Regions from separate parts of the Bradyrhizobium sp. SZCCHNR2028 genome, predicted to be linked through region 2. Evidence: riboswitches for the same ligand, from Rfam matches in the RefSeq annotation. Region 2 holds a riboswitch; the other holds the start of a gene.
What was found. A riboswitch is a leader RNA that binds a small molecule or an ion and turns the genes downstream of it on or off. The one in region 2 is predicted to bind S-adenosylmethionine.
Positions count from the first base shown of each region.

Region 1: another riboswitch for S-adenosylmethionine. It lies ahead of QX121_RS27715 (O-succinylhomoserine sulfhydrylase); the one in region 2 lies ahead of QX121_RS16045 (homoserine O-acetyltransferase).

Region 1 covers NZ_JAUHJF010000025.1:7,703-11,109, forward strand. Annotated here, with positions in the region: gene QX121_RS27705 (MATE family efflux transporter) at 1-305, opposite strand, end outside; gene QX121_RS27710 (2'-deoxycytidine 5'-triphosphate deaminase) at 426-1,532, opposite strand; SAM riboswitch at 1,645-1,724, shown strand; gene QX121_RS27715 (O-succinylhomoserine sulfhydrylase) at 1,801-3,009, shown strand; gene QX121_RS27720 (SGNH/GDSL hydrolase family protein) at 3,091-3,407, opposite strand, start outside.
Region 2 covers NZ_JAUHJF010000008.1:213,076-216,482, forward strand. Annotated here, with positions in the region: gene hisC (histidinol-phosphate transaminase) at 1-187, opposite strand, end outside; gene QX121_RS16040 (chorismate mutase) at 225-1,058, opposite strand; SAM riboswitch at 1,256-1,335, shown strand; gene QX121_RS16045 (homoserine O-acetyltransferase) at 1,427-2,641, shown strand; gene metW (methionine biosynthesis protein MetW) at 2,645-3,310, shown strand; gene QX121_RS16055 (GIY-YIG nuclease family protein) at 3,397-3,407, shown strand, end outside.

The DNA of each region.
Region 1 (3,407 bases), on a different contig from region 2:
GCCCGCGCGATCGCCGAGGCCACGCCGCCGCCCATGGCGCCGCCGGACATCGTCATGGTCAGGATCACCAGCGGGAACACCAGTGCCATCGCCGCCAGCGCCTCGATACCGAGCCGGCCGATATAGGAGGTCTCCGCGATGACGACGCAGGTGCCGGCCGAGTTCGCGATGATGTTCGGCCAGGCCAGCGACAGCAGGGTGCGCAGAATGGGTCCGTCGACGAGCGCATTCCGAACCGGCTTCGCGATGGGCGGCAACGTACGCCCCTCGCCGACCGGACTGTCGGCCAAGCCGATCTCGGACATGCTCGCTCCCCGTTTGGCCGCGCCATCTGGCGGGACCTTTGTCGTTCCTCCTAGCACACCGCCGGGCCGCGCCCCGTGCAGCGGGCGCATTGGGGGTGCGCGGTCAGCGCGCAGCCGGGCCTAGAGGCGGAAGTGCTTGGAGAGCTTCAGGCCCTGGGCCTGGTAGTTGGAGCCGATGCGGCTGCCATACATCGCGTTCGGCCGGGCCAGCATCTTCTCATAGACGAGGCGGCCGACGATCTGGCCATGCTCGAGGATGAACGGCACCTCGCGCGAGCGCACCTCAAGCACCGCGCGCGAGCCCTGCCCGCCGGCGCCGGCATAGCCGAAGCCGGGATCGAAGAAGCCGGCATAGTGGACACGGAATTCGCCCACCAGCGGATCGAACGGCACCATCTCGGCGGCGTAGTCCGGCGGCACCTGCACGGCCTCCTTCGAAGCCAGGATGTAGAACTCGCCGGGATCGAGAATGAGGCTGCCGTCGGGTCGCGCCTTGATCGGCTCCCAGAACTCCTCCACGGCATAGCCGGCGCGGCGGTCGACGTCGACGACGCCGGTATGGCGCTTGGCGCGATAGCCCACATAGCCGTTGGCATTGCTGCCGGACAGGTCGACGGAAAGAGCGACGCCGCCGACGAGATCCGCATCATCGCGATCCACCAGCCGCTCGGCCTGATGCAGCGCGATCAGTTCGTCCTCCGACAGAACCGCGTCGCGGTAGCGGAAGCGGACCTGGGACAGGCGCGAGCCTTCGCGCAGCAAAACGGGAAACGTCTTCGGGCTGATCTCGGCGTAGAGCGGACCGTGATAGCCGGCTCCGATCATGTCGAATCGTCGCGTGCCGTCGGCGATCACGCGGGTGAACACGTCGAGCCGCCCGGTCGAGCTCTTCGGATTGGCGGCCGCGACGATGTCCTTCGGCAGCGCGAGACTCTCCAAGAGCGGCACGATGTAGACGCAGTTGGTCTCCAGCACTGCGCCGTCGGCGAGCGCGAATTCGTGCAGCTTCAACTCGTCGATACGCTCGGCGACCGTCGCGCCCGGCCCGGGCAGAAAGCTTGCCCGCACGCGATAGGCGATGTCGCCGAGCCGCAGGTCCAGGCTCGCCGGCTGGATCTGGCTTTCGACAAAATCGTATGCGGGGATGATCAGGCCAGCCTCCGCCATCGCCACGATCATGCGATCGGGGAGGATGCCGTGGGCGTCGGGGCTGAGCGAAAACGGCAAGACCTGATCCTTTGCAGGCGCCGGAACGGCGGCTTATCGAGCCTATATAGGGTCTTTTTACCGGTTATCCGATGGCTGGCTTGACGGAAAGGCCGGTTGCGACTATGAGCACGACTTATCCCGTGGTGATTTGAGCCGGCCGGCTTGCAGCCACGTTAAATAAGTCGCTAAACAGGCCGGGGACGATTGTGATCCCGGCCGTGAGGAGTTTTCCCAGGCCGGTTTTTTTGTGCCCATCGCTGGAGGCGGTGGTCACGATGGAGGTCACATGTCGAAGTCCCCCGCGAAGGCCCCGGCGTCGTTCGCCCGCTATCGTCCTGAAACCCGCCTGGTGCATTCCGGCACCTTGCGTTCCGAATTCGGCGAGACCGCCGAGGCGCTCTATCTGACGCAAGGCTTCGTCTACGCCACCGCCGAGGAGTGCGAGGCGCGCTTCAAGGGCGAGGATCCCGGCTTCATCTATTCGCGCTTCTCCAACCCGACCACGGCAATGTTCGAGCGCCGCATGATCGAGCTCGAGGGCGCCGAGGCCTGCCGCTCGGCCGCAACCGGCATGGCCGCAGTCACCACGGCAATCCTCGCTCCCCTCCGTGCCGGCGATCACGTCGTCGCCGCCAAGGCGCTGTTCGGCTCGTGCCGCTACGTCGTCGAAGATCTCTTGCCGCGCTACGGCATCGAATCGACCCTGGTCGATGGGCTCGACCTCGACCAATGGCAGAAGGCGGTCAGGCCGAACACCAAGTCGTTCTTCCTGGAGAGCCCGACCAATCCGACGCTCGACGTGATGGACATTCCCGCGATCGCCGAGATCGCGCACGCCCGTGGCGCGCGACTGATCGTCGACAACGTGTTCGCGACCCCGATCTGGCAGAGCCCGCTCGCGCTCGGCGCCGACGTCGTGGTGTATTCCGCGACCAAGCACATCGATGGCCAGGGCCGCTGCCTCGGCGGCGTGATCCTGTCGTCGGAGGCGTTCATCGCCGAGCACATCCACAATTTCATGCGCCAGACCGGTCCGTCGATCTCGCCGTTCAACGCCTGGGTCCTGCTCAAGGGCCTGGAGACCTTGGCGGTGCGCGTGCGCGCGCAGACCGAGACGGCGGCGAAGGTGGCCGACTTTCTCGCGGCGCATCCGAAGATCTCGCGGCTGATCTATCCCGGTCGCGAGGACCATCCGCAGGCGGCGACCGTGCGCAAGCAGATGCGCGCCGGCTCGACGCTGGTCGGCTTCGAGGTGAAGGGCGGCAAGGCCAGCGCGTTCCGCACGCTCAACGGCTTGAAGCTCGCGCGCATCTCCAACAATCTCGGCGACGCCAAGACGCTGGTCACGCATCCGGCGACGACGACGCATCAGCGGCTGACGCCCGAGGCGCGCGCCGAGCTCGGCATCAGCGAGGGCTTCATCCGCTTCTCCGCCGGGCTCGAGCATGCCGACGATCTGATCGAGGATCTGGATGCGGCCCTGAGGGCCGCGTAGCGAATGGCCGCATAGAGAATGGCGAATAGGGCGTACCGATTGCATCCTATTCGCTACTCGCTATTTCCCTACTCGCCACTCTCACATCGGCCGATAGGTCAGCACGTTGGCCGGCGTGTTGATGCCGAGCTTGACCTGGCCGACCGAGCGGATGATGTCGTCGCCGAGCAGCTGGGCGAAGCAGGCGTAGCCCCAATCGCTCATGTGCAGACCGTCCGAGATCACGAACTCGTTGATCGGGATCGCCTGCCGCTCGTGCCAGTCGCGCATCACCTCGAAGCGGGGGAAGATGCCGGCGTGATGCAGCTCGGCGATACGCCCGAGCAGCTTGTTCATGCGGCTGGCGTTCTCCGAGCGCTCGTTGACGCGCGGCGAATATTGCAGGTCGACCAGCACGA
Region 2 (3,407 bases):
CTTCCGGATAATCTTCCAGATGCGTGGCCGCGCTCTTGAAGGCGTCGATCGCCTTGGGTGAAGGACCGAACGGAGTCTCGTTCGCCGACAGCTTGAACACCTTGCGGCCCGGCTCGGGCTTCGGGCTCTTGCCCGGCGTGTAGGGCGCAATCTCGAGGATGCCGGGATTCGGCACGGGGCGGTTCATCGTCAACTCCGGAAAATCATCACTGGCGCGGGGCGTCTCAGCTGGGAACCGTATAGCGTTTCGCATGGCCGCCGACGAGGGCCGTCGAGCGGACCGAGGCGCCCGCCGCGATCAGGGCAGCCTTGATCTTGTCGAGGTTCGACGGCGACTCGATCGACACCAACAGCGCCGCGCCGTCGAAGGCGGTATCGGGCACCGCGATGACGTCGGCGAGCGGCGACAGCGCGCGGGACACCTGCGCATTCCAGCCGGAGACGCGGATGCTCCAGGTCTCGACCTCCAGCACCAGCGCGTCGTCCGCGACGCGCGAGATCGCGAACACCGGCAGCGCCGCCGGATGGTCGGCCCGCTCGATGAACGGCATCCGCGCGATGATCTTCGGCGCGCCCGCGGGCTCCAGCGTGATCCACCACGGCGTATGCCCCGAGGTCGTCGACACCAGCGCGAGATCGCCCTTCGAGCGCGCCACGGCTTCGACGGCGGCCTGGGCGCTGAAATGGGCGACATAAGGCACCACGAAGCCGAAATGGAACCTGGCGGAATCGCGCATCGCGGATTCGCCGACCGACACGTCGGCGTGAACCGAGAACGGCGCCTGCACGTAAGTGAACGTCGAGACGATCACGCGCCAGATGCCCTCGACGGTGTCGAGCGGCAGGATGCCGCGATGGCGCTGTACCAGGCGCCGCATCATGTCGGCCTCTCGCGCCGGCCGGAACGCCGAGCCGACCTCCTGCGTCTTCTTGACCTTGATCAGCCGGTCGATGATGTCGGCCCTGTTCATCAGGAGCTGATGGACCTGCTCGTCGATCGCGTCGATCTCCTTGCGCAAATCGGCAAGCGAAGGCGGGGCAGGCGGCGGGTTGGACATGGGCTGGTCACTCTTCGCAGGCCACCGGTTAACGTGCGGCCGACTGGAACGGATGTCGTTCTCTCCGATGCGGGAGACGCGCGCAACAGCAAGTTTACCTTGTGCCGCCTAGGCTTGGCTGGTTTGCAGCCGTGGGGCGCCCGATCGGCGGTCAACCCCAGCTTGCCTTGACGCGGAGCGCCCGCGGGACTAGTTTCTGCCTGTTCCGTGGTCATTTGAGCCGGCCGGCTTGCAGCCACGTTAAAAAACTCGCTAAACAGGCCGGGGGCGTTATCGATCCCGGCCGAACCCCAGTTCAGGCCGGGTTTTTCATGGCCTGATGTGTCACGTGGTTCGGGAGCCCTTGCCGGATGGCCGGGGTGAGAGACATGACAGGCCTGACGCCGAAACCCACCTCCGCGCTGCGCACGATTGCGCCCGAAGAGCGCTCGCACGAGGTCGATCATCCGAGCTCGCTGGTCGCGCAGTTCGGTGCCGACAAGCCGCTCAGGCTCGATTGCGGCGTCGACCTGTCGCCGTTCCAGATCGCCTACCAGACCTATGGCGAGCTCAACGCCGACAGATCGAACGCGGTCCTGGTCTGCCACGCGCTGACCGGCGACCAGCACGTCGCCAACCGTCATCCGGTCACCGGCAAGCCGGGCTGGTGGGAGACGCTGGTCGGCCCCGGCCGCCCGCTCGACCCGAGCCGCTATTTCATCATCTGCTCCAACGTGATTGGCGGCTGCATGGGCTCGACCGGACCGGCCTCGCTGAACCCTGCGACCGGCAAGGTCTGGGGGCTCGATTTCCCGATCATCACCATCCCCGACATGGTGCGCGCCCAGGCGATGCTGATCGACCATCTCGGCATCGACACGCTGTTCGCCGTGGTCGGCGGCTCGATGGGCGGCATGCAGGCGCTGCAATGGACGGTGGCCTATCCGCAACGCGTGTTCGCCACGCTCGCGATCGCCTGTGCCACGCGGCACTCGGCGCAGAACATCGCCTTCCACGAGCTCGGCCGCCAGGCCGTCATGGCCGATCCGGATTGGGACCACGGACGCTACGGCGACAAGGGCGTCCATCCGCATCGCGGCCTCGCGGTGGCGCGGATGGCCGCGCATATCACCTATCTGTCGGATGCAGCCCTGCATCGCAAGTTCGGCCGCCGCATGCAGGACCGCGAGTTGCCGACGTTCTCGTTCGACGCCGATTTCCAGGTCGAGAGCTATCTGCGCTATCAGGGCTCGTCCTTCGTCGAGCGCTTCGATGCCAACTCCTATCTCTATTTGACGCGCGCGATGGACTATTTCGACATCGCCGGCGACCACGATGGCGTGCTGGCGGCGGCGTTCCGCGGCATCAAGACCCGCTTCTGCGTGGTGTCCTTCACCAGCGACTGGCTGTTTCCGACTTCGGAGTCGCGGGCGCTGGTGCATGCGCTCAACGCGTCCAGCGCGCGGGTGTCGTTTGCCGAGATCGAGACCGACAGGGGGCACGACGCGTTCCTGCTCGACGTCCCCGAGTTCTTCGAGATCGCCAGCGCTTTTCTCGATTCCGCCGGCAAGGCGCGCGGCCTCAAGGTCGCGACGGGAGGCTGAGACATGAGCATGCAGGGTGTGCTGCCGCTGAACGGATTCTCCGGCGGCGAGGTGCTGGCCTATCGGCCCGATCATCTCCTGATCGCCGGCATGGTCGAGAGCGGTTCCAAGGTGCTCGACATCGGCTGCGGCGACGGTGACCTGCTGCAGCTGCTCGAGAGCCGCGGCATCGACGGCCGCGGCATCGAGCTGTCGCGCGAGGGCGTCAACCATTGTGTCGCCAAGGGCCTCGCGGTGGTGCAGGGCGATGCCGACACCGATCTCGTCGATTATCCCGACGATGCGTTCGACTACGTGGTCCTGTCGCAGACCCTGCAGGCGACGCGGCGGCCCAAGACGGTGCTGGAAAATCTCCTGCGCATCGGCCGCCGTGCCATCGTCACCTTCCCGAATTTCGGCTTCTGGCGGCTGCGGCTGCAGCTGCTGGTCGGCGGCCACATGCCGCGCACCGACAATCTGCCTTTCACCTGGTACGACACGCCGAACATCCATTTCTGCACCATCAAGGACTTCGTGCAGCTCTGCGACGAGATCGGCGTCAAGATGGAGCGCGCCGTCGCACTTGATAGTTACGGCCGTCCCTTGCGCGTCGCCATGCCCTGGTGGTTCTGGAACATGTTCGGCGAGCAGGGGGTGTTTCTTCTGAGCAGGGCGGAGAAGGGGCGGTAGGGAGACGGGGGGCGACCGCAGCCCCGGGGCCTTGTTGAAGTTTGTGGCCCGCTCTCCCGGCCATCCACGTCTTGCAGTATGGCGAGATGGCGGGCGG